Regions from separate parts of the Oricola thermophila genome, predicted to be linked through region 3. Evidence: riboswitches for the same ligand, from Rfam matches in the RefSeq annotation. Region 3 holds a riboswitch; each other region holds the start of a gene.

Region 1 (8,028 bases), 880 kb from region 3:
ATTCCGCGATCATCCGGGCGATCAGGGCGGATGTCGCCGGCGCGTGCTCGGAAGGCTTGATGACAACGCAGTTCCCGGCAGCAAGTGCAGCGACAGCGGGCGCAAGCACGAGTTGCAAGGGATAGTTCCACGGGCCGATGACGAGCACGGAGCCATACGGCTCCGGAACGATGCGGCTCGATCCGGGAAACAGGAGCCAGGGCGTGCGGACGCGCTTCGGCCTTGCCCAGCGGCCCAGCCTTTTCAGTGCCGTGTCGATCTCCACGAGCACCACGCCGATCTCGCTTGTATAGGCCTCCGCCGCCGGGCGGCCGAGATCGAGACGCAAAGCCTCCAGGATGTCAGCCTCCCGCTGCACGAGGAGATCGCGCAGGGTGCGGAGCTGGCGCCTGCGGAATTCAAGGTCGCGGGTCGCCCCGGTCCGGAAAAATCGCCGCTGCATTTCGGCCACCCCTTCCGGGGCGACAGGTCCACGACCGGTTGTCAGTTCGCCGTTGCCGTTCATAGGTTGTCCCTTGCGAAAGATGTCGGTTCGCCAACCGGACAATAGCGCAGTATTGCGATCGAGGCGCGGATTGCATGTTGACAAACGCGCATACATCAATATTTCTTGAATTATGGATAAATCACAGGCTATCGACGCGCTACATGCGCTTGCACAGGAAACGCGGCTCGACGTGTTCAGGCTGCTCGTCAGGCAGGGAGAAGCCGGCATGGCCGCGGGCGAAATCTCCGAGTTCCTGGGCGTGAAGCAGAACACCATGTCCGCCAATCTCGCCGTCCTGTCGCGCGCGGGGCTCGTACGCAGCGAGCGCGAAGGCCGGGTGATCCGCTATTTCGCGGATTTCGAGGGAATGCGGAACCTGCTGGCCTTCCTGATGGAGGACTGCTGCGGCGGGAACCCCGACCTCTGCAAACCCGTTCTCGATGAAATCGCATGCGCGTGTTGAAGGAATTTCCCGATGGCCGGTGACAGCTACAACGTCCTGTTTCCTTGCACCGGCAATTCGACGCGCCCGATCCTGCGTGAAGCCATTCTCAACCGCATTTCCATTTTCACCTGCCGGCCCATTTCCTCCATCGAAAGCCTGGCGCCGCGAAAGCGGCTGGACGACATCGGGCAAACCAACTGAACCAGGCGGGTACTTGGCACCATATCATGAAAAACATCCTTGTCCTCTGCACCGCAAATTCGGCCCGTTCGATCCTCGGCGAGGCAATCCTGAACAAGCTCGGCGGAGGGCGGATCACCGCCCATTCGGCCGGTTCCGCGCCCCGGGGCACGCCCAATCCCGACGGCATCGCACTGTTGCAGGAATACGGACATGACACGTCGGCGCTTCGCTCGAAGTCATGGGACGAGTTCGCCGGCGCGGACGCGCCGAAAATGGATATCGTCATAACCGTTTGCGACAACGCGGCCGGAGAATCCTGCCCGATCTGGCCGGGCGCCCCGGTGCGGGCACATTGGGGCATTCCCGATCCGGCCGGCAGGGGCGAGACGGTGGAGGAACGCCGCGCCGCCTTTGCCGAGACCTACCGCCTGCTGGAAGCGCGCATCCGCGCGCTCATGGACCTGCCATTCGAAGACATGGCACCAGATGAGCTGAAGATGGAACTCGACCGGATCGGCGCAATGGACGGAGCAACCGAACTGGCCGCCGCCCGGGCAGCGAAGTAGACGAAACAGAAGACCCCCATGGACTGGAAAGACGACAAGAGCCTGCCCAACGTGGCGGGCGACCTGCTGCACGACATCGACCACGCGCAGCTGTTCGACGTCGCGCCCTCGACGCACCAGCCGCGCGTCCTGATGCTCTACGGCTCGTTGCGGGAGCGGTCCTACAGCCGCTTCCTCACCTACGAGGCGGCGCGCCTTCTCGACCGCTTCGGTGCCGAGGTGCGCATCTTCCATGCCGACGGGCTTCCCCTGCCCGACGACCGCTCCGCCGACCATCCCAAGGTGCAGGAACTGCGCGAACTGTCTCTGTGGTCGGAAGCGCAGGTGTGGTGCACGCCCGAACGCCATGGCGCGATGACGGCCGTCATGAAGGCGCAGATCGACTGGCTGCCGCTGTCGCCGATCGGCGGCATACGCCCGACCCAGGGCCGCACGCTGGCGCTGATGCAGGTCTGCGGCGGCTCGCAGAGCTTCAACGCCGTCAACCAGATGCGCGTTCTCGGGCGCTGGATGCGGATGATCACAATTCCCAACCAGTCCTCCGTCGCCAAGGCGTGGCTGGAATTCGACGACAACGGGCGCATGAAGCCGTCGGCCTACTACAACCGGGTCGTGGACGTGATGGAGGAACTGGTGAAGTTCACCCTGCTGACGCGCGACCGTTCCGCCTATCTGACCGACCGGTACTCGGAACGGGTCGAGAGCGCAGAGGAAGTCCACAAGCGCGTCAGCCTGCGAAAAATCTGACCGTGTCGGCACGGCGGCAAAATTCGCCGCAAGGGCGATTGTGCGCCGCCCCGCATTTCTCTAGGATTTGACTCGCGGGTTCCAGGACGGCCAAGCCGTCCGGATTAAAAGGGAACACGGTAGGGACGACCCAAGGAGGGGCCTGATCCGTGACTGCCCTCGCAACTGTGAGCGCGAGCCGCGTCCACTATGCCACTGGGGAGACCTGGGAAGGCGGACGACGGTGTTGAAGCGCGAGTCAGGAGACCTGCCCGCTTGACGTCAAACCGGCGGTGCCGAACGGCACCGTCTCCAGATGCACGATGGGTGCAGAAAGGAAAGACCATGCATATCGAACCCGGCGTCGTCGACGGCGCCAAGATCGTCCTCAGCTACGCGACCGCAGCCGCTTCCTTCGGGCTTGCAGGCAAGATGGCACTCGACACCATCCGCAATGACGGTGGCATCGTTTCGCTTGCCGCGCGCAGCGTCGCGACGACCGCGCTCGTCTTCGGCTTCTTCGAGATCCTGCCGCATTATCCGGTCGGCGTCTCGGAGGTGCATTTCATCCTCGGCTCGACGCTGTTCCTGATCTTCGGAGCGGGCCCCGCCGCGCTGGGTCTTGCGCTCGGCCTGCTGGCGCAGGGGCTGTTCTTCGCCCCGTTCGATCTGCCGCAATACGGAATCAACGTCACGACGCTGCTGGTACCGCTCTACGCGATGAGCCTGCTGGCGAAACGGATCATCCCCGCGAAGACGGCCTACAAGGACGTGAAATACACGCAGGCACTGGCGCTCTCGACGTCCTACCAGACGGGAATCGTCGCCTGGGTCGCGTTCTGGGCGTTCTACGGCCACGGCTTCGCCGCGGAAAACCTGGCGCAGGTCGCCTCCTTCGGCGCCGCCTACATGAGCGTCATCATTCTCGAGCCGATCGTCGATCTCGCGGTTCTGACAATCCCCAAGAATGCCGACCGCCTCACCGACAACCTGATATTCCAGAACAGGCTGCACCGCGCCGCCGCCTGACCGGGCGAACGGAAGACAAGATCATTTGCGCCCGCCGGTCTTGCCGGCGGGCGTTTTTCATTGCGGTTCCGCGTTGCCGGTGCGAACCAGAATGCGCTGGTAGAACCGGCCGATCGCCAGCAGCGAGATACCGAGCCCCATGAAGGAGAATGCACGCAACGCGCCGGCCAGCGCGGTCATGTCGAGGAGAAACACCTTGCAGACGGTGAGCGCGATCACGACCGCGGATGCTACACGCAGGGGCAGCGACCTCAGGCCAAGCCCGGCGGCAAGGACGACGGCGCCCAGAACCAGCCACACGGCCGAGTAGGTCCAGAACTCCATGTCGGACGTACTCCTGAAGAGGCCGATGCGCTCGCCCTGGAAGGCATGGCGCGTCATCAGGGTGAAGTAGGCGAAGGCCAGCAGCCCGGCAAGAAGCGCATAGGAAAGCGTGTACCATCTCGGTCGCACAGGCCGCGCCAGCAGCGCGACCACGGCGGCAAGCACTGCCGTCACAAGGTAGGCCGGCAGAAGCATGTTGAGCACCGCTCCCTCGCCGACGCTGTCGCCCGTCAGCAAGGGGTTGAACACGAGCAGCAGGCCGAGCGCGGACATCGCGGCACCGAAACCGCCGGCAACCAGCGACGCCAGGTCGAAGACCCTCGCCCGGGTGAAGCGCGCAACGCGCTGCAGCCCGATGGAAAAGCCCAGGGCGGCAATCGTCTGCACCGCCATGTCGGCCAGCCGGAAGTGCCCGCCGATGATGTCGCCGCCATTGATCCAGTGACGCAGTTCCAGCCCGACGAAGAAGGCCAGAAGCGCCAGGCCGATCGCGGTGACGATGGAGCCGGTTCGCGCCGCGCCGGCACGACGCAGTATCTCGCCGCCGAGCAGCACCGCCGCGGCGGGCAAGCCGACGATGACGACCAGCCGGTTGAGGAACGGCGTCGTGCCTATCGCCTCGCCGGGGAACGGAGCACTCGCCCACAGCCCGAGCGCGGCGAGCAGGCTTGCCGCAATGGCAAGATACGGCAAGGCCGCCAGCGGCCGCGCGCGATAAACCCACGCAATGCCCGCGGCGGTCAGTGCAAAGCCGAAAGGCATCCAGGTGGCGGACAGGGAGACTCCCAGGCCGAACGAAAGCAAGGCGATCGCGGCGACCGCGAATGCGGCCGGCGCGGGCGCCGACCAGTCGCCCGGCCTCGCCCGCGTGAACAGTTCGGCCAGCAGCACGAGCAACAGCGCGATGGCTATCGAGGCCGTGCCGAACAGCAGGTCGGTCTCGAAGGGCGAAATGCGCAGATAGGCGATGACCGGGGTGAATACCGCGATCACGGACCCTGCGACGGCCAGGTTTCCGGCCATGCGCGGCGCCGTTGCCGCGGCACGGCGCGCGGCACCCATGGCGAGTGCAGCAACCGGCACCGCGAGGAAGGCGATCGCGCCGACATAGGCGCCGATATCGGCGGGCATGAACGCATCGCCGCCCTCGCCGTCGAGGATCAACCCCGGATAATGAACCAGCGGCAGGTCGATTGCGGCGGCTCCGGCGAGCACGACGAGGGACGCCGCGCCCGAGGCGACGGACAGTGCCGGCCAGATACCGGCAGCAACCACGATGATCGCGCCGACCGCCAGGCCGGCGGGCAATGCCGGGAAACCGGCATTCACGAGGCAATGCTCCGCATAGACGAGCGCGATCAGCACGAAGGAAACCACGCCCGGCCGGTCCCAGGGCCTGTCCTGCAGCGGAACGGGCCGCTCGGACTTTTCCCAGCCGAATGTCGCCGCGAATAACGCGGCGAGGCACGCCAGCAGGATCGCGCCCGCCCACGGCACCGCCGGATCATCCACCGCGGCAATGAGGAAAGCCCAGAGACAGCCGCCGACAACACCGCCAACCGCCAACCACAACCAGTCGCGTATGCGCGAAACCGCCATCACCGATGCAGTCACGACGAGCGTGTGCAGCGCCAGCGCGACCGGGTTCGGATCGCCGGAGGAAACCAGGGACGGCGCGCCGTAAGCACCGAGCAGGCCTATCGCGGCCAGTTTCGGCCCGTGTATCGAGGACAGGAGAAGGCTGGCAATGCCGATGACCGTCAGGCCAAGGAAGGCCACACCGGGACCGACGAAATGGTAGAGCGCATGGGCGGCATAGAGCGTGCCGAAGGCGCCGATCGCTCCTGCCCCGGTCAGGATGCCGGGAACGTCCGCCTTGTGAAACACCGGAAGATCGAGCTCGCGGTCGCGCCGACGCAGCCATTCGCCCGCGGCGAACAGGGCCGCCGAGAACAACGTGCCTGCCGCGATACGGGCACCGGGACCGAGCAGGCCCGCCTCTATCGAGTAACGGACGAGGAACAACGCGCCCAACGCGATGGCTATGCCGCCGAGGATGACGGACCAGCTGGCGCCAACGAGCTTCTCGAAATCGGCCGCGCTGCGGCGTTTCTGTTTCGCGGACGGCAATGGCGGCGGCGTTGCGGGCGTCGACTTCCGGTCGGATTCGCCCGACGCGCGCATTGCAACCGGCTCGGCATCCGGCGTCGGCGTCCTGCCGGCGGATGCCCGGTCAGAAGCTTTCGGGCCGACCGGCGGCGGCGACGCAGCCGGCGGGCCGGACGGAGCCGGCCCCATGTCCACTCCCGCCCGCACGAGGGCCGCCCGCAACGCCTTCGTCTCGGCTTCCAGCTTGCCGATTCTGCGGGAAATGCCCGTCATGACGACCAGCACAACCAAGACGGCAATCACGACTACCGCTTCCATGTTCTCGCTCCCGTATTACCGACACACCAACAGATCCGGGAAAATGACCGGCAGCCGTCGCCCGCAAATGCTTGATCGTCCGGCATCCATGCCCCCGTTCTTCGCCGCCGCCCTGCATAAGGGCGTCCGCCGGGATTGTTGATAGCAAAATGCAACCATAACCTTTCCGGAATGCAGGTTCCTGTCCCGAATTCCTTTCGTTTCGCATGCATCTGCGCCGGGCCGGTTCAGCGAAATTGAACGCCGGATCAGAACATTGCGCTTGGCTCGACACGTTTCGCGGAATATTGCTCGGCATCCCCGACCGAGCGGAGCCGCCATGACCACCACAGACCGTTCCCCCTCGCGAAGCGACTTTCCCTGGCTCATCATCGCCAGCGGCTGCGTGATCGCGGCGCTCACCTTCGGGCCGCGCTCGGCAATGGGCTTCTTCCAGCTACCCATGCTGGCCGATACCGGCTGGTCGCGCTCGGACTTCGGGCTTGCCATGGCGATCCAGAACCTGATGTGGGGCCTCGGCCAGCCGCTTTTCGGCGCGCTGGCGGACCGCAAGGGCACCTGGCGGGTGCTGGCGCTTTCCGCGGCTCTCTATGCCGCCGGGCTGCTGCTGATGGCCATGCCGCAGAGCGTGTGGTTCCTGCACCTTGGCGGCGGGCTGCTCGTCGGCCTCGGCATCGCTGCCGGTTCCTTCGGCATCATCCTGTCCGCCTTCGCCCGAAACGTGACGCCGGAGCAGCGTTCCTTCGCCTTCGGCATGGGAACGGCGGCCGGATCTGCCGGCATGTTCCTGTTCGCGCCCTTCAGCCAGATACTGATCGATGCGCTGGGCTGGCAGGACTCGCTGCTGATCATGTCGGCGATGATGCTCGTCATCCCGGTGCTGGCGGTGCCGCTGCGTGGCAACTCGCAGTCCGGCACGCAGAAGCAGACCGACATCGACCAGTCGATCGGCGCCGCGCTGCGCGAGGCCTTCGGCCATCACAGCTACCTGCTGCTGACCGCCGGATTCTTCGTCTGCGGCTTCCAGGTCGCCTTCATCACCGCGCATTTTCCCGCCTATATCGGCGACATCGGCATCGACGCGCGCTTTGCGGTCATGGGCATCGCCCTGATCGGCTTCTTCAACATCATCGGATCGCTCGCCTCCGGCGTGATCGGGCAGAAATACTCGAAGCCGATCTTCCTGGCGCTGATCTATATCGGCCGGTCCGTCGCCGTGACGGCCTTCCTGCTGCTGCCGCAGACGGGAACCAGCGTGATCGTGTTTTCCGCCGTCATGGGGCTTCTCTGGCTGTCGACGGTCCCGCCGACCAATGCCCTCGTCGCCATCATGTTCGGTACGCGCTATCTCGGCATGCTCGGCGGCATCGTGTTCCTGTCGCACCAGGTCGGCTCGTTCCTGGGCGTCTGGCTCGGCGGCTACCTGTACGACATCTTCGGCACCTACGACCCTGTCTGGTGGCTCGGCGTCGCGCTCGGCCTGTTCGCCGCCGTCGTGCACTGGCCGATTCGGGAGAAGCCCGTCGCCCGGCCGGCGCTGAGCGCGGCTGAATAGCGCGCCCGCCTATTCCTGCGCCGGCACCGCGAAGATCGCACAGGTCTCGGTGCCGAAGGCCATGACGCGGCCGAGTCCGTCGATAACGCGGCATTCGGACACGCCGGTGGTGCGGCCCCGGCTGACGACCGTTGCCTCGCAGGTGACCTCGCCGGTTTCCGGCGTTATCGGACGGATCAGGTTCACCTTGAACTCGGTCGTGGCAACGGCTTCGCCCTTCTTCAGCAAAGTCTGGACCGCGCAGGCGAGCGCGGAGTCCATGATCGTCGCGGTCCAGCCGCCATGG
Region 2 (8,028 bases), 1.9 Mb from region 3:
GATCGGGTTGTCCGTCTCGTCTTCCTCCAGCGCGCCGACCGCCCGCACCGCCCGGTCGAACAGGGCGATCTGCTCGGGGAAAGCATCGCGGAAGAAGCCGGAGATCCTGAGCGTCACGTCGACACGCGGCCTTCCCAGCTTGGCGACCGGCATGATCTCGAAACCGGTCACCCGGCGCGAGATGCCGTCCCAGACCGGTTTCGCGCCGATCAGCGCCATCGCCTGGGCGATGTCGTCGCCGCCGGTGCGCATGTTCGACGTACCCCATGCCGTCAGCCCGAACGAGACGGGCCATTCGCCATGATCCTGCACATGGCGCGTGACCAGCAGTTCGGCCGATTTGCGTCCCAGTTCCCAAGCCGTCTCGGTCGGCACGGCGCGGCTGTCGACGGAGTAGAAGTTGCGCCCCGTCGGCAGCACGTCCGGGCGTCCGCGCGTCGGCGCGCCCGACGGCCCCGGCTCGACGAACCGTCCGCCCAGCGCCGCCATCAGCCCGTCGATTTCCGCTTCGCCACAGGCTTCCACCGACGGGCGCAATACCGCGTCGATCCCGTCCAGAACCGTCCGCGTGCGCGCCCACTCCGACGGGCATTCCGCCTCGCCGCCGACGAGTTGAGCCGCCAGCAGCTCGATCCGCTCCACCGTGTCGCCAGCCGTCCGCCACGGGTCGGCGGAAACCGCCCGGAGCATCTCCGGCCTCGGCCCGTTCCACGTCTCGCCCATGGCACAATCGAGCGGGTCGAAACCCAGCGAGAGATCGTCGGCAATCGCCCGTTGCAGGCTGTTGTCCGCGCCATCGCCGAGGCCGCGCGGCACCCGCGCCAGCGCGGTGACGAGATCGGTCAGCAGCCGCCCCTCCGGCGCGAGCCCAAAAATATGCAGCCCGTCTCGGATCTGCATTTCCTTCAGGTCGCACAGATAGGCATCCAGCTTTTCCAGCGCGGCATCGGTTTCGTCGTCCTCCGCGATCCCCGCGTCATGGTCGAGTCCGATGTCGCGCACGAGGTCGAGAATCCTCCTCTTGAGCACCTTGAGCCGGCGCGGATCGCCGCCCGACGCCTCGTAATACTCATCGACCAGCGCCTCGAGATCCTTCAGCGGCCCGTAGCTTTCCGCTCGTGTCAGTGGCGGCGTCAGGTGATCGATGATGACGGCGCTGGTGCGGCGCTTGGCCTGCGTACCCTCGCCCGGATCGTTGACGATGAACGGATAGACATGCGGCAACGGGCCGAACACCGCCTCCGGCCAGCAGGTCTCCGACAGCGCCAGCGCCTTGCCGGGCAGCCATTCCAGGTTGCCGTGCTTGCCCATGTGGACGACCGCATCCACCTCCGCCACCGTTCGCATGTAAGCGTAGAAGGCGATGTAGCCATGCGGCGGCACCAGGTCCGGCGAGTGGTAGCTTTCCTTCGGATCGATGTTGTAGCCGCGCGCCGGCTGGATGCCGACCAGCGTATCGCCGAATCGCGACAGCGGCAGCGCGAACACGCCGTCGCGAAAGAACGGATCGTTCTCCGGCGCCCCCCAGCGTTCCGCGACCTGCTCCTGAATCGCTTTCGGAAGCGTCGCGAGGAAGTCCCTGTATTGATTCAGGGAAATGGCTTCGCGGATTTCGCGCGCATCCGAAGCCGCATTGGTCGGTCCCTTCTTCATGTGCTCGATCAATGCGTCGCCATCGGCAGGAATCTCGCCGACCGGGAATCCCTCCCTTGCCATCGCGCGCAGCACCTCGACGGTGCCGGCGGGCGTGTCCAGCCCAACCCCGTTGGCCAGCCGGCCGTCCCGGTTCGGGTAGTTGGCGAGGACGATGGCGACCCGTCTGTCCGCGACCGGCTTGCGCCTCAGCCGCACCCATCGCGCCGCCAGCTCGGCCACGAATTCCGTCCGGTCGCCCACCGGCTCGTGCGCCACGACGTTGCACTCGGTCGCCTCGTCCCACGCGTTCGCGCTCTTGAACGAGATTGCCCGCGACAGCACCCGGCCGTCGACTTCCGGCAGTGCCACGTTCATGGCGAGGTCGCGCGCGTTGAGGCCCTGCGGGGAAGCATCCCAGGCCTCCCGCGGCGAACCGGCAAGGACCGCCTGCAGCACGACCGCTCCGCCCTTCTCCAGCACGGTGGGCGTGCGGTTCGCGCCGGGCGCGGACACCGCGAAGCCGGTGAGGTTGATCGCCACGTCCGGCTGGTGCTTGTCGAACAGCGCCTCCACCGTTGCCGCGGAAACCGGGTCCTTCAGGCTGGACACGAAAACCGGCAGCACGCCGAGACCGCGCTTGGAGAGCGCCCTGGCCAGCGCCTCCACCGGCGCCATCTGTCCGGATTGCAGCAGCGCCCGGTAGAACACGATTGCCGCGGTACCGGCCGCGCCCTCTGTCGGGGTGCCGAACACCCCCGCCTTCAGCAGCGGCGCCGCCGCGCCCTCGATCTCGCGTCCAGCCAGCACGTCGCCGCAGGCGTCGAGAAAGCCGCGCGCATTCTCCGCTCCGCCTTCGACCAGGAAACGCCACAGCCTGTCACAGGTCTCGGTCGGCAGTGTGCAGAAGGCGGCAAGGCCCGGATCGGGCTTGTCGTCGCCCGGCAGAACGGCAAGCCGGATGCCGTGCTCCGCCGCGGCGGCGTGGATCGCCTCCAGCCCGTAGGGCCAGTATCCGGCCCCGCCGAGAATCCGGATGACAATGAGCTTTGCGTGCCGGCCCGTTCGCTCCACCCATGTGTCGACGGACATGGGATGTTTCAGTTGAAGCAGGTTGACCAGCCGCAGCGACGGCCCCTCGCCCCGATACGCACCGGCAAGGCTTGCCAGTTCCGTGTCCGCAGCCGAAAGGAAGCAGATGTCGCCGGGCGTCTGGCCGAGATCGATCGCCTCGCCGTCACCGTCCGATACCGTCCCCTTCTGTGCCAGCAGCAGGTGCATCAGTTCATCTCCCGCTGTCAGGTAACGTGTTTGTGAGTTGCTGGCGCACGATACCCGGACTAAGCGTTGATTCAACCAAGGGGTTGAATAGAGAGGGAAAATGGAAGAAATCTCGATGGGCGTCAGCTGGCTCGCAGTCATCGCAGGTGCGGTTGTCGCGTTTCTTGCCGGCTGGCTCTGGTACTCGCCGATGCTGTTCGGCAGGACGTGGGCCTCGGGCCACGGTATCGAGCTCGGCACCGCCCAATCCATGCCATTCGGCGCGATGGCGGCCCAGTTCGTCGGCCTCCTGCTTCTGGCCTGGTTCGTCGGCGTGGCCCTGTCCGGCGGCGGCCTTCTGGTCCTTGTCCTCGCCTTCGCCGCGTTCTGCGTGCTCGCCGCCTCCGGCGGCATGTTCACGAAGAAGCCCGGCGCCGTGATTGCAATCGAGGCCGGCTACTGGATCGTCGCCGCCATAATCATGTACGTCGCCCACGCGATTTTCTGACACCGGTTCCGCCATCGGCTCAGCGGGACGCCGCCGCGATCGCCTCGCGGATGGCAGCTTGATCGATGTCGTGCATGCCGATCACTACCAGCCGGGTCGTGCGCGTCTCGTCCGACCGCCACGGCCGGTCGAAATAGGTCTCGATGCGCTGGCCGACGGCCTGCACCACCAGTCGCATCGGCTTGCCGGGCACGTCGCAGAAACCCTTCAGTCGCAGCACGTCGTGCCGCGCGATGATGTCCTTGAGCCCGGCGACGAAACCGTCGGTGTCCGCAATCGCGCCCGTCTCCGCGACGAAGCTCTCGAACTCGTCGTGGTGGTGATCGTGGTCCTCACCGTTCTCATGCTCCATCTCGTGGTGCGACTTGCGCAGCGCGATCTGGTCCTCGGTCGCCGAATCCAGCCCGAGCAGCACGTCCGCCGGCAACCGCCCGTGGGTGGAGTGGACGATCTTCAGCGGCCGGTCGGTCTGCCCGGCGACATTGTTGCGCACCGCCTCCAGTCGCGCCGCGTCGATCAGGTCCGCCTTGTTCAGCACCACCATGTCCGCGGCGCGGATCTGGTCCTCGAACAGTTCCTCCAGTGGGCTTTCGTGGTCCAGCGCCTCGTCGGCGGCGCGCTGCGCCTCCAGCCGGTCGTGATCGTCGGCGAAGCGGCCTTCCGCCACAGCCGCCGCGTCGACCACGGTGACAACGCCGTCCACCGTCACGGCCGTCTTGATGCCCGGCCAGTTGAAGGCCGCCACCAGCGGTTGCGGCAGTGCCAGCCCCGACGTCTCGATCACGATGTGATCCGGCCGCTCCTCGCGCTCCAGCAACCGTTCCATCGTCGGAATGAAATCGTCTGCCACCGTGCAGCATATGCAGCCATTGTTGAGCTCGACGATGTCCTCCTCGCCGCAGCTCTCGATTCCGCATCCCTTCAGTACCTCGCCATCGACGCCGAGATCGCCGAACTCGTTGATGATGAGCGCGATCCTGCGCCCCTGCGCGTTCTCCAGCAGGTTGCGGATCATCGTCGTCTTGCCGGCGCCGAGAAAGCCGGTGATGACGGTGGCGGGAATCTTGGACTGCATGTGTTATCCCTTCATCTTCAGCGGCAATCCTGCCGCAACGAAATAGACCGTGTCTGCAACGCCGGCGACATCCTGGTGCAGGCGTCCGGCATGATCGCGGAATTCGCGCGCCATCCTGTTGTCGGGCACGATGCCGAGTCCGACCTCGTTGGAGATCAGCACCACGGGTCCCTTCGCGTCTTTCAGCGCCGCGCACAGCCTCGCGCTTCGTGCCGCTATATCTGCTTCGGCCATCATGAGATTGGTAACCCAGAGCGTCAGGCAGTCGACCAGCACCGCCCGCTCCTGCCCGGTCGCGCGCGCCAGCGCACCTTCAAGGTCGTCCGGCTCCTCGACGGTCGTCCATTCGGGTCCGCGCCGTGCCCTGTGATGGTCGATGCGCGCGCGCATTTCCTCGTCATGCACCTGCCCCGTGGCAATATAGACCGGTTCCAGCCCGCTGGCGGCGATCATTCCCTCGCCGAATGCCGACTTGCCGGATCGCGCGCCGCCGAGGATCAGCGTCACGCCCGTCGCGGCGGGATGGCTGGTTTCGCTTGGCATCGGACGACTCCTGCATTCGCTTGGCGGTCGCCCCGTTCAGATGCCGGGTCTCTCGATTGACGCCGCATCCGGCTCGAGATCCGGTCCGTTCGGGGGCACCCCGCCCCATCGGCTCGCTGTCATGGCAGGTCTCCTGGCTCATGGCGTTCGTCCGGCACCTGCCTTCCCGGATGTCTCCAGTGGCGCTCCGTGTCGTCCGGAGCTGCGGTGCCGCGCCATTCTACAGTCGCGGGGTCGGCCGTGATTTGGGCGCCCTGGTTGGGTCCGCCCGTCACATTCCCTTTTCGTCCCGGCCGTTGTCGCGGCACGGGAACCATGACGCCTCAGGCATAGGCTTGGCCGGCGACGGAAGTCAATCGCGTTAACGCGTTTTAAAACCCTGTGCGGATAAGGGACGGCAACACCGAACCTTAACCACATCCTATACGATTCTCTTCGGAACGGCATTCGGCTGTACGCAATCTGGCGTTGAGCGCGTAAGAATGCTCAGTCGAAACCCCAGACTGGCAGATATGCTCGAGCGCATCTTCATAGTGCGTAGCGTGGCGGAAGCGATTCGCAGGTCGATCGCTTGGTGCCTCGTGATCGCTTTCATCGCGGTCATCCTGACCGACCCGCTTTTTGCGGTCTTTTTTCCCGATCTGGCGAAGACATACGGGCCGTCCGTCAGGGCATTCGCCTTCGGCATTGCCATACTGGTGTCCGCGCCGATCGTTGCACTGTTCTTCCGCATGTCGCTTCGCATGGTATCCTTCAATGAGCAGTTGAAGGACATGGCACGCCACGACTCCCTGACCGGCCTTCTCAACCGGGCCGCGTTCGAGGAGATCATTGCCGGTCGCGCCCGGGATTCCGGCGATGACGCCTCCCCCGAAGATGCGCTGATCATCATCGACATCGATCATTTCAAGTCGATCAACGACACCTATGGTCACGCCGCCGGCGATCACGTTCTGCGCATGGTGAGTGTCTGCATTGCGGGCAACGTGTTCGAGCGCGACTACGTGGCGCGGCTTGGCGGCGAGGAATTCGCTGTGCTGCTGATCGGCGCCGGTGCGAGCGGCGCAGTCAGGGCTGCCGAGCGCATCCGGTCCGCGCTGGAGGAATGCACGAGTCACTACGAGGGCCGCGTCATCCGCGTCACCGCGTCTCTCGGCGGCGCCCTTTACCCTCGCGGCGCGGCCTATCCGTCCGTATACCGGAGTGCGGACTTCGCGCTCTACCGGGCCAAGGACGCCGGTCGCAACACATGCGAGTTCAACGGCCTGCCCACCGTTCCGCGGAATCCGAAGCCGGGTGCTGAGACGCTGACGGAAGACACGAACCGCGGCATCGCCTAGCCCGCTTTGCCGGCGACTTCCAGCAACCCTTCGATATCGACATGGCGCTGCATGTCCTCGGCGATCGCGTCCAGCGCAGCATCGACGGCTGCGCGATGGTCGCTCCCGGACGACTCTGCGCCGATGCTCTGCAGCCAGGCCGCACGAAACGCCCCGCTGTCGAACAGGCCGTGCAGATAGGTGCCGAACACCCGGCCGCCGACGGCCACCGCCCCGTCGGGCACACCGCCGGCGACAAGCGCCGGTCGGGCGCAGTCCGGCCCGCGGGTGACGCCAAGGTGAATTTCGTATCCGGACACGTCGACGCCAAAGACGGGCGAATGCGCGGTCACGTTCTCCAAACGCTTTTCCGGCGCCATTTCGGTCTCGGTGTCGAGCAGGCCGAGCCCCTCGGTCTCGCGCGGGCCGCCCTCGATCCCCAGCGGATCGCGCACGGTGCGGCCCAGCATCTGGTAGCCGCCGCAGATACCGACGACATGGCCGCCGCGCGCCACGTGAGCGCGGATCTGGCGGTCCCAGCCATTCTCGCGGAACCGGACGAGATCGGAAATCGTCGATTTGGAACCGGGTATGACGATCGCCACCGCATCCTCGGGAAGGCGTTCTCCGGGCCTCACGAACACGATCTCCACCCCCTCCTCCTGCGCCAGCGGGTCGAGATCGTCAAAATTGGCGATCCGGTCCGGCATCGGTACGGCGATCCTGACCCCGCCGTCCTGCCCTGCAGCCAGCCGTTCGAGCACGACCGAATCCTCCGCCGGCAGCCGCGCCGCGTCCCCGAGCCAGGGCAGGACGCCAAATGACCGCCAGCCGGTGAAACGCGTGATCGCCGCCAGCCCGTCGTCGAACAGGCTGACGTCGCCGCGAAACTTGTTGATGATGAAGCCATGCACCGCCGCACGGTCGGTCTCGTCGAGCACGGCGTGCGTGCCGACCAGGGAGGCGATCACGCCGCCGCGGTCGATGTCGCCGACCAGGAGCACCGGAACCTTCGCCCGCGTGGCAAAGCCCATATTGGCAATATCGCCCTCGCGCAGGTTGATCTCGGCCGGCGATCCCGCGCCCTCGACCACCACGATGTCCGCCTCGGCGCTGAGCCTCCGGTAGCTCTCCATCACGCCGGCCAGCAGGTCCGGCTTCATTTTCTGGTAGTCGCGGCCGCCCGCCTGCCCCCGCACCTTTCCGTGCATCACGACCTGGCTGCCGCTCTCGCTTTGCGGCTTGAGCAGGACCGGGTTCATGTGCACCGTTGGCGCGGTGCGGCAGGCAAGCGCCTGCAGCCATTGCGCCCGGCCGATCTCGCCGCCATCGTCGGCGACCGCGGCATTGTTCGACATGTTCTGGGGCTTGAACGGCCTGACGGTCAGGCCGCGGTTGGCGAGCAGCCGGCACAAGCCCGCGACGAGCACGGTCTTGCCCACATCCGAGCCGGTTCCCTGCAGCATGATGGCCTTCGACATGAGCCATCCGCTACCGCATGTATCGCCTTTGGGAAAGCCGTATTGCGCCTGACGGCGCCGCAAACGCCAAAACCGCAGGCAGCGCGGGCGCTGCTTGCGGTTCTCCGGCTGTGCCGGAAACTGGAGCCCGCCATGAAAAGCGACGGATAATTCGAACTCCGGTACGCAGTACCTTCTCCGGAGATGGAGGCGTTGTCTCGCTCGCCTCGC
Region 3 (8,028 bases):
AATCCTTTGCATTTTTACAATCGGAATAGGATTGTTCGTAATGCCGTACTACTTCTATAAGGCGATTCTGAACAAGACATGGATCGTCAACGCATCCGGCGAGAAGATTTACAGATTTCAGTGCGATCTAAACATTTTCGAGATGATTGGACATATCATCCTCTGGATCATTCTCACAGTCATTACTCTCGGTATTGCGCTGATTTTTTACTACTTCAGAACACTCCGGCTTTGCATAAACAGAACCTATCTACAGCGTATCTAAAGACGCTGCATAAACAAGACGGCGGGCGCTAGTGCCCGCCCGTTGCCGGTTCTAGCGCACGATCACCTTCGTGCCGACGCCGACGCGTCCGTAAAGGTCGATCACGTCCTCGTTGCGCATGCGAATGCAACCCGACGAGACGGCCTGGCCGATCGTCCACGGCGCGTTGGTGCCGTGGATGCGATAGAGCGTCGAGCCGAGATAGAGCGCGCGTGCGCCGAGCGGGTTGGCCGGCCCGCCTGCCATGAAGACCGGCAGTATCCGGCCCTTGGCCTTCTCGCGCTTGATCATCTCTGCGGGCGGACGCCAGGACGGCCACTCGGCCTTGCGGGTGATCTTGTGCGTTCCGGCCCACTCGAAGCCCGGCTTGCCGACGCCGACGCCGTAGCGACGGGCGGTGCCGTTCTCCCCGACCAGGTAGAGAAAGCGATCGACCGTGTCGATGACAATCGTGCCCGGTGCCTCCGGCCCGTGATAGGCGACGGTCTGCGGCAGGAAGACCGGATCCAGCTCGAAGCCTTGCGTGGGGTTGGCCGGGCGCGGCGCGGAAACCGTCTGGACCCGGGGTGCCGTGCGTACCGGCGGCGCGGCGCGCTTCGCCGGCCGGACAATCACCTTCTTCGCGTTCGAGCGTACCGAATTGCCCGTGATAGACCGCTGCGAGTTGAGCTGCATCACCCACGGGGCGGCGAGGTCGGGGCTGAGCACCACCGGCGGCTTGGAGCGGTAACGCTCCTGCGCGGTCGCGGGAAGGGCGAAAATGAAACAGGCGGCGATCGCCGCCAGAAGGCGTATCGGTTTCATCGGACGTACTCTCTACCAGGCGTCACCACAGCCGACATGACCTGTCAGCAGCTTTCACATCCGAGGATGACGCATCGGAACCACCCAATTATGAATCGTGAGCCGCTAAAAGGCCAATTCGGGCGTCAATCTGCTGTCAAGGTTACCACCGGGTTGCCACAGATGGTAAACGGGAAATGAACGACGAGGAGGCTACATCCGTGGACGGACTGACCGAAGGGCCGGACGGCAGGCTGCGTTGCGCCTGGCATGGCAATCTGGACGACTATCTCGCCTACCACGACAGGGAATGGGGCCGCCCGGTCGACGACGACATCCGGCTGTTCGAGAAGATCTGCCTGGAAGGCTTCCAGGCCGGCCTGTCCTGGCTCACCATCCTGCGCAAGCGCGAGAATTTCCGCGCTGCCTTCGCCGGTTTCGATTTCGAGGCGGTCGCCCGGTTCGGCGAGGCCGATATCGAACGACTGATGCAGGACGCCGGGATCGTCCGCCATCGCGGCAAGATCGCCTCCACGATCAACAACGCCCGGCGCGCACTGGAACTGCGCGACGAGTTCGGTTCGCTGGCTGCCTATTTCTGGTCGCACGAGCCGCCCGCCTCGGAACGGCCCGCCGTGATCGACTGGCCGACCCTGAAGGCGATGCCGACGACGCCGACATCCACCGCGATCTCGAACGATCTGAAAAAGCGCGGCTGGTCGTTCGTCGGGCCCACGACGGTCTATGCCTTCATGCAGGCGATGGGACTGGTCAACGACCATCTCGAAGGCTGTTGCTGCCGGGAAGAGGTCGAGGCGGCGCGCACGGCGTTCCGTCGGCCGGGACGGTGATGGCCGCCGGAAACATGGTTAACAAAATATTGCTGTAGATACCTGCATTCGCCATAGTATGCTGCCGGCCAAGGACGGAAATAATCCGCCATACAGGAGGCAGTCATGAATATCGCAACATTCGCAGGCGCCGCGATCGCGGCCTGCCTGCTCGCAATGCCCGCCAAAGCCGCGGCTTTCAGCCCGATATCGGTCGAGCCGGTCCGCGGCATGACCTCGCAGGACGGCGATACCGCAGTCCGGAAAGTCGGCTATCGCAACGGCGGATACGCGAAGTTCCACGGCGGCATCAGCTATACCGGCGAGTACGGGCTGAAATACGCGCCGAGCTACTGGCGCAAGCGCCATCACGGGCACGACGTGAACGTCAACATCTATGTCGAGCGGAGCAAGCGCCCCAAAAGCCGGCGAGGCGCGCAACCGCTGATCATTGAGCTGCCCCGCTAGGGGCCGGCTAGCCGCCCATCAGGTCAAGAAGATCCGGGCCGATAGCGCCCTCGATCTTCAGCAGCCTCCGCTTGGTCTCGGTTCCGCCCGGGGCCGAGAAGCCGGTCATTGTTCCCCCCGCCCCGACGACGCGGTGGCACGGCACGACGATGGGGAACGGATTGTTGCCGAGCGCCTGGCCGACCCGGCGAGACAGGGCGACATCGCCCAGTTCGCGCGCGATCTCGCCATAGGTGCGGATCTCGCCCGGCGCGATCCGCCGCGTCAGGTCGTAGACACTGCGCTCGAAATCGCCGACGCCGCCGAAATCGAGCGGCGCTTCCCCGAAACGGGCGTCCCCGCCGTCGGAAAGCTTCCGGATACCCGAAATCACCGTCGCGATCGCCTCCGGCGCCTCGGCGGCCTCGACCGCGCCAGCGGCGCGACGGCGAAGGCGAGCGAGCGTCCCGTCGTCATCGACTTCCGGAAAGCTGACGGCGACAATCCCGCCCGCGCCCCAGGCGATGCCGCAGCGGCCGAGGGCAGTGTCGAACAGCATGACGGAGGTTTCGCTCATGGCATCCCTTAACACGCTTCGCGCCTCCGGTGCATGTCCACGTGCCTCCGGCGGCAGCCGGTCAGTCCCTTCGGCCCCAGCGCTCCGCGAATAGGAGTTCGTCCAGCGGCAATCGCTGCCGCCAGCCCTTGATCGCGAGTTCCGGCTCCCGGTACAGCCGGTCGACATGACCGACGCACAGATAGGCGACGATCTCGACATGTGCCGGGATGGCGAGCAGCTCCTTCAGCTCGCTGTCGCGGTAGATGCTGACCCAGCCGACGCCGACGCCCTCGGCACGCGCCGCCAGCCACAGGTTCTGCACGGCGCAGGCGGTCGAATAGAGGTCCATCTGCGGATTGTGGGTGCGCCCCAGCACCACCTTCCCGCCCCGGGTCCGGTCGCAGGTCACGCAGATGTTGACCGGCGCCTTGAGAATGCCCTCGAGCTTGAGCGATCGATAGAGTTCCCGCCTCTCGCCCTCGAACATTTCCGCGGCCTCGTCATTTGCCGAACGGAACAGCTCGGCGACGCGTTCGCGTCGCGCGCGATCGCGTATCACGATGAAGTTCCACGGCTGCATGAAGCCGACCGAGGGCGCCCGATGGGCGGCTTCCAGCAACCGGCGCAGCAACGCATCGGAAAGTTCGTCGGACAGAAACTGGTCGCGCACGTCGCGGCGGGTTTCTATGGCGCGATAGACGGCCTGGCGGTCGGCTTCGGGAAAGGCACCGGCGGGCGCAGGATGAAGGTCTCGATCTTCGAGCATCGTTTGTTCCCCAACAACGCTTGATGCAACCGCACCGCCGTCCGCGCGGTGCGGTCCGATCCGCCTGGCCGGTCTTCTGACTCGGGTTCATCCGGTTCGCGCGGCCTTCCCGGCGCCGCCAGTGGCCGGGACGGCAAGCCGCCCCGATGCGCGTTCCGTCCCCCTCACAGCGTTGGGCACGTTCCCGGTTCGCACGGGATTCCCGATTCTCCCGCGATGCGGGCACCAGGCCGGTCCCATAGACCACAGGGCGCGCGGCCCGGCAAGCGGAGACGCGGCCTCGGATACGTCGTCGCGATGACGGCCGTCGTCTTGCGGCAAGTGGGCCGGTCTTGTAGGGAAGGCGCGACCCAGCATATCCCTGCCAGACAGGCCTTCCCATGTCCGACAAGAAACAGAAGAAACAGCAGAAACTGAAAGCGCGGCTGCCGCGCGGCTTCGTCGACCGTTCGCCGGCCGACATCCGCGCCACCGACGAGATGGTCGCCAAGATCAGGGCGGTCTACGAGCGCTACGGTTTCGATCCCGTGGAGACGCCGATCTTCGAATATACCGACTGCCTCGGCAAGTTCCTGCCCGACCAGGACCGCCCCAACGAGGGCGTGTTCTCGGTGCAGGACGACGACGAGCAGTGGATGAGCCTGCGCTACGACCTGACCGCGCCGCTGGCCCGTCACGTCGCCGAGAACATCAACACGATCCAGCTTCCCTACCGCACCTACCGGGCCGGATGGGTGTTCCGCAACGAGAAGCCGGGACCGGGCCGGTTCCGCCAGTTCATGCAGTTCGACGCCGACACGGTCGGCGCGCCGGGCATCCAGGCGGATGCCGAGATGTGCATGATGATGGCCGACACGATGGAGGCGCTGGGGATCGCCCGCGGCGACTACGTGATCCGTGTAAGTCATCGAGACTTGCTCGAAGGGCAGCTTGACGCCACATACGTCATAGACGGACTACAAAGGCTTCAAGCGCTAAGGAATGCCGACAAACGTGATCGTCTCGGTATCTCCGGCGTCTGGCAATTGAATGCTGAGGGCCGAAGGGACGAAAGCGGAGCATTCGTCGAAGGTGCGAAAATCGTCAATACAGCGAATACCGCCATCACTGCGACAATCAGCGCCTCATTTTCAGATATTTCGATTGATGACGATACCATTTCCATCAGGATCGATCCAAATGTAAGAGAGGTTATCGTTGAGGGAATTGGCGGCAGCCACAGTACGGACAACAATGAAATCATCATAGATGATTCCACTAGCTCTGTACGCATCCGAGCGACGGGCGACACTACAAAAATAAAGAAGGCCCAAAGTGAGCTACAACAGCTTCAGGGTCTGTTCGAGTCAGCAGGCTATGGCCCCGACCGTATCCGCATCGACCCCTCGGTCGTCCGCGGCCTCGAATACTACACCGGCCCGGTCTACGAGGCGGAACTCCTCTTCGACGTCACCAACGAGAAGGGCGAGACGGTGCAGTTCGGCTCGGTCGGCGGCGGCGGGCGCTATGACGGGCTGGTGAAACGCTTCACCGGGCAGGACGTGCCGGCGACCGGTTTCTCCATCGGCGTGTCGCGGCTGATGACGGCGCTCAAGAACCTCGGCAAGCTCGGCCGGGAGGAAATGGTCGCGCCGGTTCTCGTCACCGTCATGGACGGCGACACGGAGGCGCTCGGCCGCTACCAGAAGATGGTGCAGGACCTGCGCGCCGCCGGCATCCGTGCCGAGATGTACCAGGGCAACTGGAAGAAGTTCGGCAACCAGCTCAAATATGCCGACCGGCGCGGCTGCCCCATCGCGATCATCCAGGGTTCCGACGAGCGCGCCGCAGGCAAGCTGCAGGTCAAGGACATGATCGAAGGCCGCAGGCAGGCCGCCGCGATCGCCTCCAACGAGGAATATCGCGAGGCCCGGCCCGGCCAGTTCGAGATCGCGGAAACCGACCTGGTCGCCGAAGTCGCGAAACTCCTCGCCCACCAGGCCGAGGACCGGGCAAAGGACGGGAACTGACCCTTGAACGCCCTTCGCTCATTCTCGGCCCGTGCCGACATCGAGACCATCCTCGCCCAGCTGGGCGCGGAGCGGCTCGACGTGCCGGTGCTGCAGCCGGCCGACCCCTTCCTGGACACCGCCGGCGAGGAACTGCGCCGCCGCATCTTCCTGTCGGAAAGCGAGACCGGCGAAACCTTGTGCCTGAGGCCGGAATTCACCATTCCCGTCTGCCTGCACCATATCGGTGCCGGCGAATCCGCCCCGCGCCGCTACGGCTATGTCGGCACGGTGTTCCGGCAGCGCCGTGCGGGCGGCAACGAGTTCCTGCAGGCCGGGATCGAGGACATAGGCAATACGGACAGCGCCCCTGCCGACGCCCGCTCGCTGGCAGACGCCCTTGCCTTCCTGGAGGCGCTCGGCGTCAGTGCGCCGACCGTGACCACGCTGGGCGACCAGGCGGTATTCAACGCGGTCATTGCCGGCCTCGGTCTGCCGCAGGGCTGGGCGGTGCGGCTCAGCCACGCCTTCGGCGACCGCGCGACGCTCGACGCGACACTCGACGCGCTGGCCGTGCCACCGCCCCCGCCCGAAGTGCCGGCCGACATTCTCGAACCGTGCGAGGCGCGTGACCGCGCGGCACTCGTCAACGCACTGTCGATGCGGCTGCGTATCGCCGGGCTGGAAAACTCCGGCGGTCGCGACGCCGACGAAATCGCCGACCGGCTGATCGCCCGCTTCGACGCGGCAGAGATCGCGCCGGACGAGAAGGCGCTCGCCACGCTGCGCACCTTTCTCTCCATCAGCGCTCCGCTGAACGAGGCCGCCGGTGCGCTGGCCGGTTTCGCCGAGGCTGCCGGCCTCGATCTGTCCGATGCCATTGCCGCCTTCGGCGCCCGCGCGACGGAAATGGAAAAGGCTGGCGTCGATACCGCCGCCATTTCCTACGACGCCGCCTTCGGACGCGCGCTCGACTACTACACCGCGCTTGTCTACGAGATCGCCACGGCGGACGGCCTCGTGCTGGCCGGCGGCGGGCGTTACGACAGGCTGCTGACCATGCTCGGCGCGGGTAGCGACGTGCCGGGCGTCGGCTTCTCGGTCTGGCTCGACCGCGTTGCCGCGCTGACGGGAGGCGACGCATGAGCACCCGCATCACCATCGCCATTCCCTCCAAGGGCCGGCTGAAGGAAGAGGCGCTGAAGCGCATGGAGGCTGCCGGCTACGGCGTCGAGCCGCCGAAGGATGCGCGCACCTACCGCGCCGCCGTCGCCGGTCACCCGAATGTCGAGGTCGCCTTCCTGTCGGCCTCCGAAATCGCACGCGAACTCGGCAAGGGCTCAATCGATCTCGGGATCACAGGGGAGGACCTCGTACGCGAGGGCCTGCCGGACAGCGAAAACCGCGTGACACGCCTGGCGCAACTGGGCTTCGGCCATGCCGATGTCGTCGTCGCGGTGCCGGAACCCTGGTTCGACGTGGAGACCATGGCCGATCTTGGCCTCGTCGCCGCCGACTTCCGCCAGCGGCACGGACGGCGGCTGCGTATCGCCACGAAATACTGGCGCCTGACGCAGAAGCATTTCTCGCAGACGCACGGGATCCAGCTCTACCGCATCATCGAGAGCCTCGGCGCCACCGAGGGTGCCCCGGCGGCCGGCCAGGCCGACGTGATCGTCGACATCACGTCGACCGGTTCGACGCTGCGGGCAAACCACCTGAAAGTGCTGAAAGACGGCGTGATCCTGCAGTCGCAGGCCTGCCTGTTCGCGCCCACCCCCGGAACGGACGATCCGGATCGCCGTGAGACCGTCGCCGCGCTGGCCGGGGCGCTCGGCGCCTGAGACGAAAAAGCCGCGCGGGAAGAGGACAAACGGCGCGGCTCTCCCGTTCCGGAAGCGTATCAGCGGGCCGCTGCCCCGCCCTGCATCGACGCGGACAGGACCGCCGCGACCTCGGTCGACGACTTGCCGGATGCCTCGGCGATGGCGTTGAGCGTGTCCTCGGTCGAGGCCACGCTGAAACCCTTTTCCCGCAGGCTCTCGGCAAGTCCCTCGCCATCCTGTCCGAAGACGGGCGCGACGACGCTGATCGGCGCGTTCTGCATCGCCCTCACCATCGCGAATTCGGGCCGTCCGCCCGGCCCGCCGGTCGTGCCCGACGTCATTGCCGGCAATGCAAAGGCGACGCCGGCGACAAGCGAGACCGCCAGCGCGACCGCCATGGCGGGACGCTTGAAATAGTTGGCGAAGGGGCGCCAGTTCTTCCACAGATGCAGCACGAAGGGCAGGATCAGGACCATCGAAAGCCACTCGTGCATGGAGTGGAAATAGGCGGAGCCGAGATGGAAAAACAATGCGACGCCGGAAACCAGCGACACGACGAAAAGG

The links. Region 3 has a riboswitch for cobalamin ahead of bluB (5,6-dimethylbenzimidazole synthase). Riboswitches for the same ligand answer to the same signal wherever they lie in the genome.
Region 1: linked by a shared signal. The riboswitch ahead of HTY61_RS08430 (energy-coupling factor ABC transporter permease) and the one ahead of bluB (5,6-dimethylbenzimidazole synthase) in region 3 are both predicted to bind cobalamin.
Region 2: linked by a shared signal. The riboswitch ahead of cobU (bifunctional adenosylcobinamide kinase/adenosylcobinamide-phosphate guanylyltransferase) and the one ahead of bluB (5,6-dimethylbenzimidazole synthase) in region 3 are both predicted to bind cobalamin.

The regions. Positions count from the first base shown of each region.
Region 1 is NZ_CP054836.1:1,730,441-1,738,468, forward strand. It holds gene HTY61_RS08405 (aldehyde dehydrogenase) at 1-442, opposite strand, end outside; gene HTY61_RS08410 (ArsR/SmtB family transcription factor) at 618-950, shown strand; gene HTY61_RS08415 (hypothetical protein) at 963-1,133, shown strand; gene HTY61_RS08420 (arsenate reductase ArsC) at 1,160-1,681, shown strand; gene arsH (arsenical resistance protein ArsH) at 1,700-2,428, shown strand; cobalamin riboswitch at 2,488-2,697, shown strand; gene HTY61_RS08430 (energy-coupling factor ABC transporter permease) at 2,753-3,436, shown strand; gene HTY61_RS08435 (DUF2339 domain-containing protein) at 3,494-6,187, opposite strand; gene HTY61_RS08440 (MFS transporter) at 6,507-7,742, shown strand; gene HTY61_RS08445 (PaaI family thioesterase) at 7,752-8,028, opposite strand, start outside.
Region 2 is NZ_CP054836.1:513,498-521,525, reverse strand. It holds gene cobN (cobaltochelatase subunit CobN) at 1-2,913, opposite strand, end outside; gene HTY61_RS02375 (DUF1761 domain-containing protein) at 3,014-3,400, shown strand; gene cobW (cobalamin biosynthesis protein CobW) at 3,420-4,475, opposite strand; gene cobU (bifunctional adenosylcobinamide kinase/adenosylcobinamide-phosphate guanylyltransferase) at 4,479-5,018, opposite strand; cobalamin riboswitch at 5,125-5,351, opposite strand; gene HTY61_RS02360 (GGDEF domain-containing protein) at 5,501-6,358, shown strand; gene HTY61_RS02355 (cobyric acid synthase) at 6,355-7,818, opposite strand.
Region 3 is NZ_CP054836.1:2,612,412-2,620,439, forward strand. It holds gene HTY61_RS12555 (DUF6693 family protein) at 1-265, shown strand, start outside; gene HTY61_RS12560 (L,D-transpeptidase) at 317-1,069, opposite strand; gene HTY61_RS12565 (DNA-3-methyladenine glycosylase I) at 1,246-1,899, shown strand; gene HTY61_RS12570 (hypothetical protein) at 2,005-2,346, shown strand; gene HTY61_RS12575 (methylated-DNA--[protein]-cysteine S-methyltransferase) at 2,354-2,902, opposite strand; gene bluB (5,6-dimethylbenzimidazole synthase) at 2,964-3,650, opposite strand; cobalamin riboswitch at 3,700-3,895, opposite strand; gene hisS (histidine--tRNA ligase) at 4,031-5,659, shown strand; gene HTY61_RS12590 (ATP phosphoribosyltransferase regulatory subunit) at 5,663-6,784, shown strand; gene hisG (ATP phosphoribosyltransferase) at 6,781-7,482, shown strand; gene HTY61_RS12600 (DUF4405 domain-containing protein) at 7,542-8,028, opposite strand, start outside.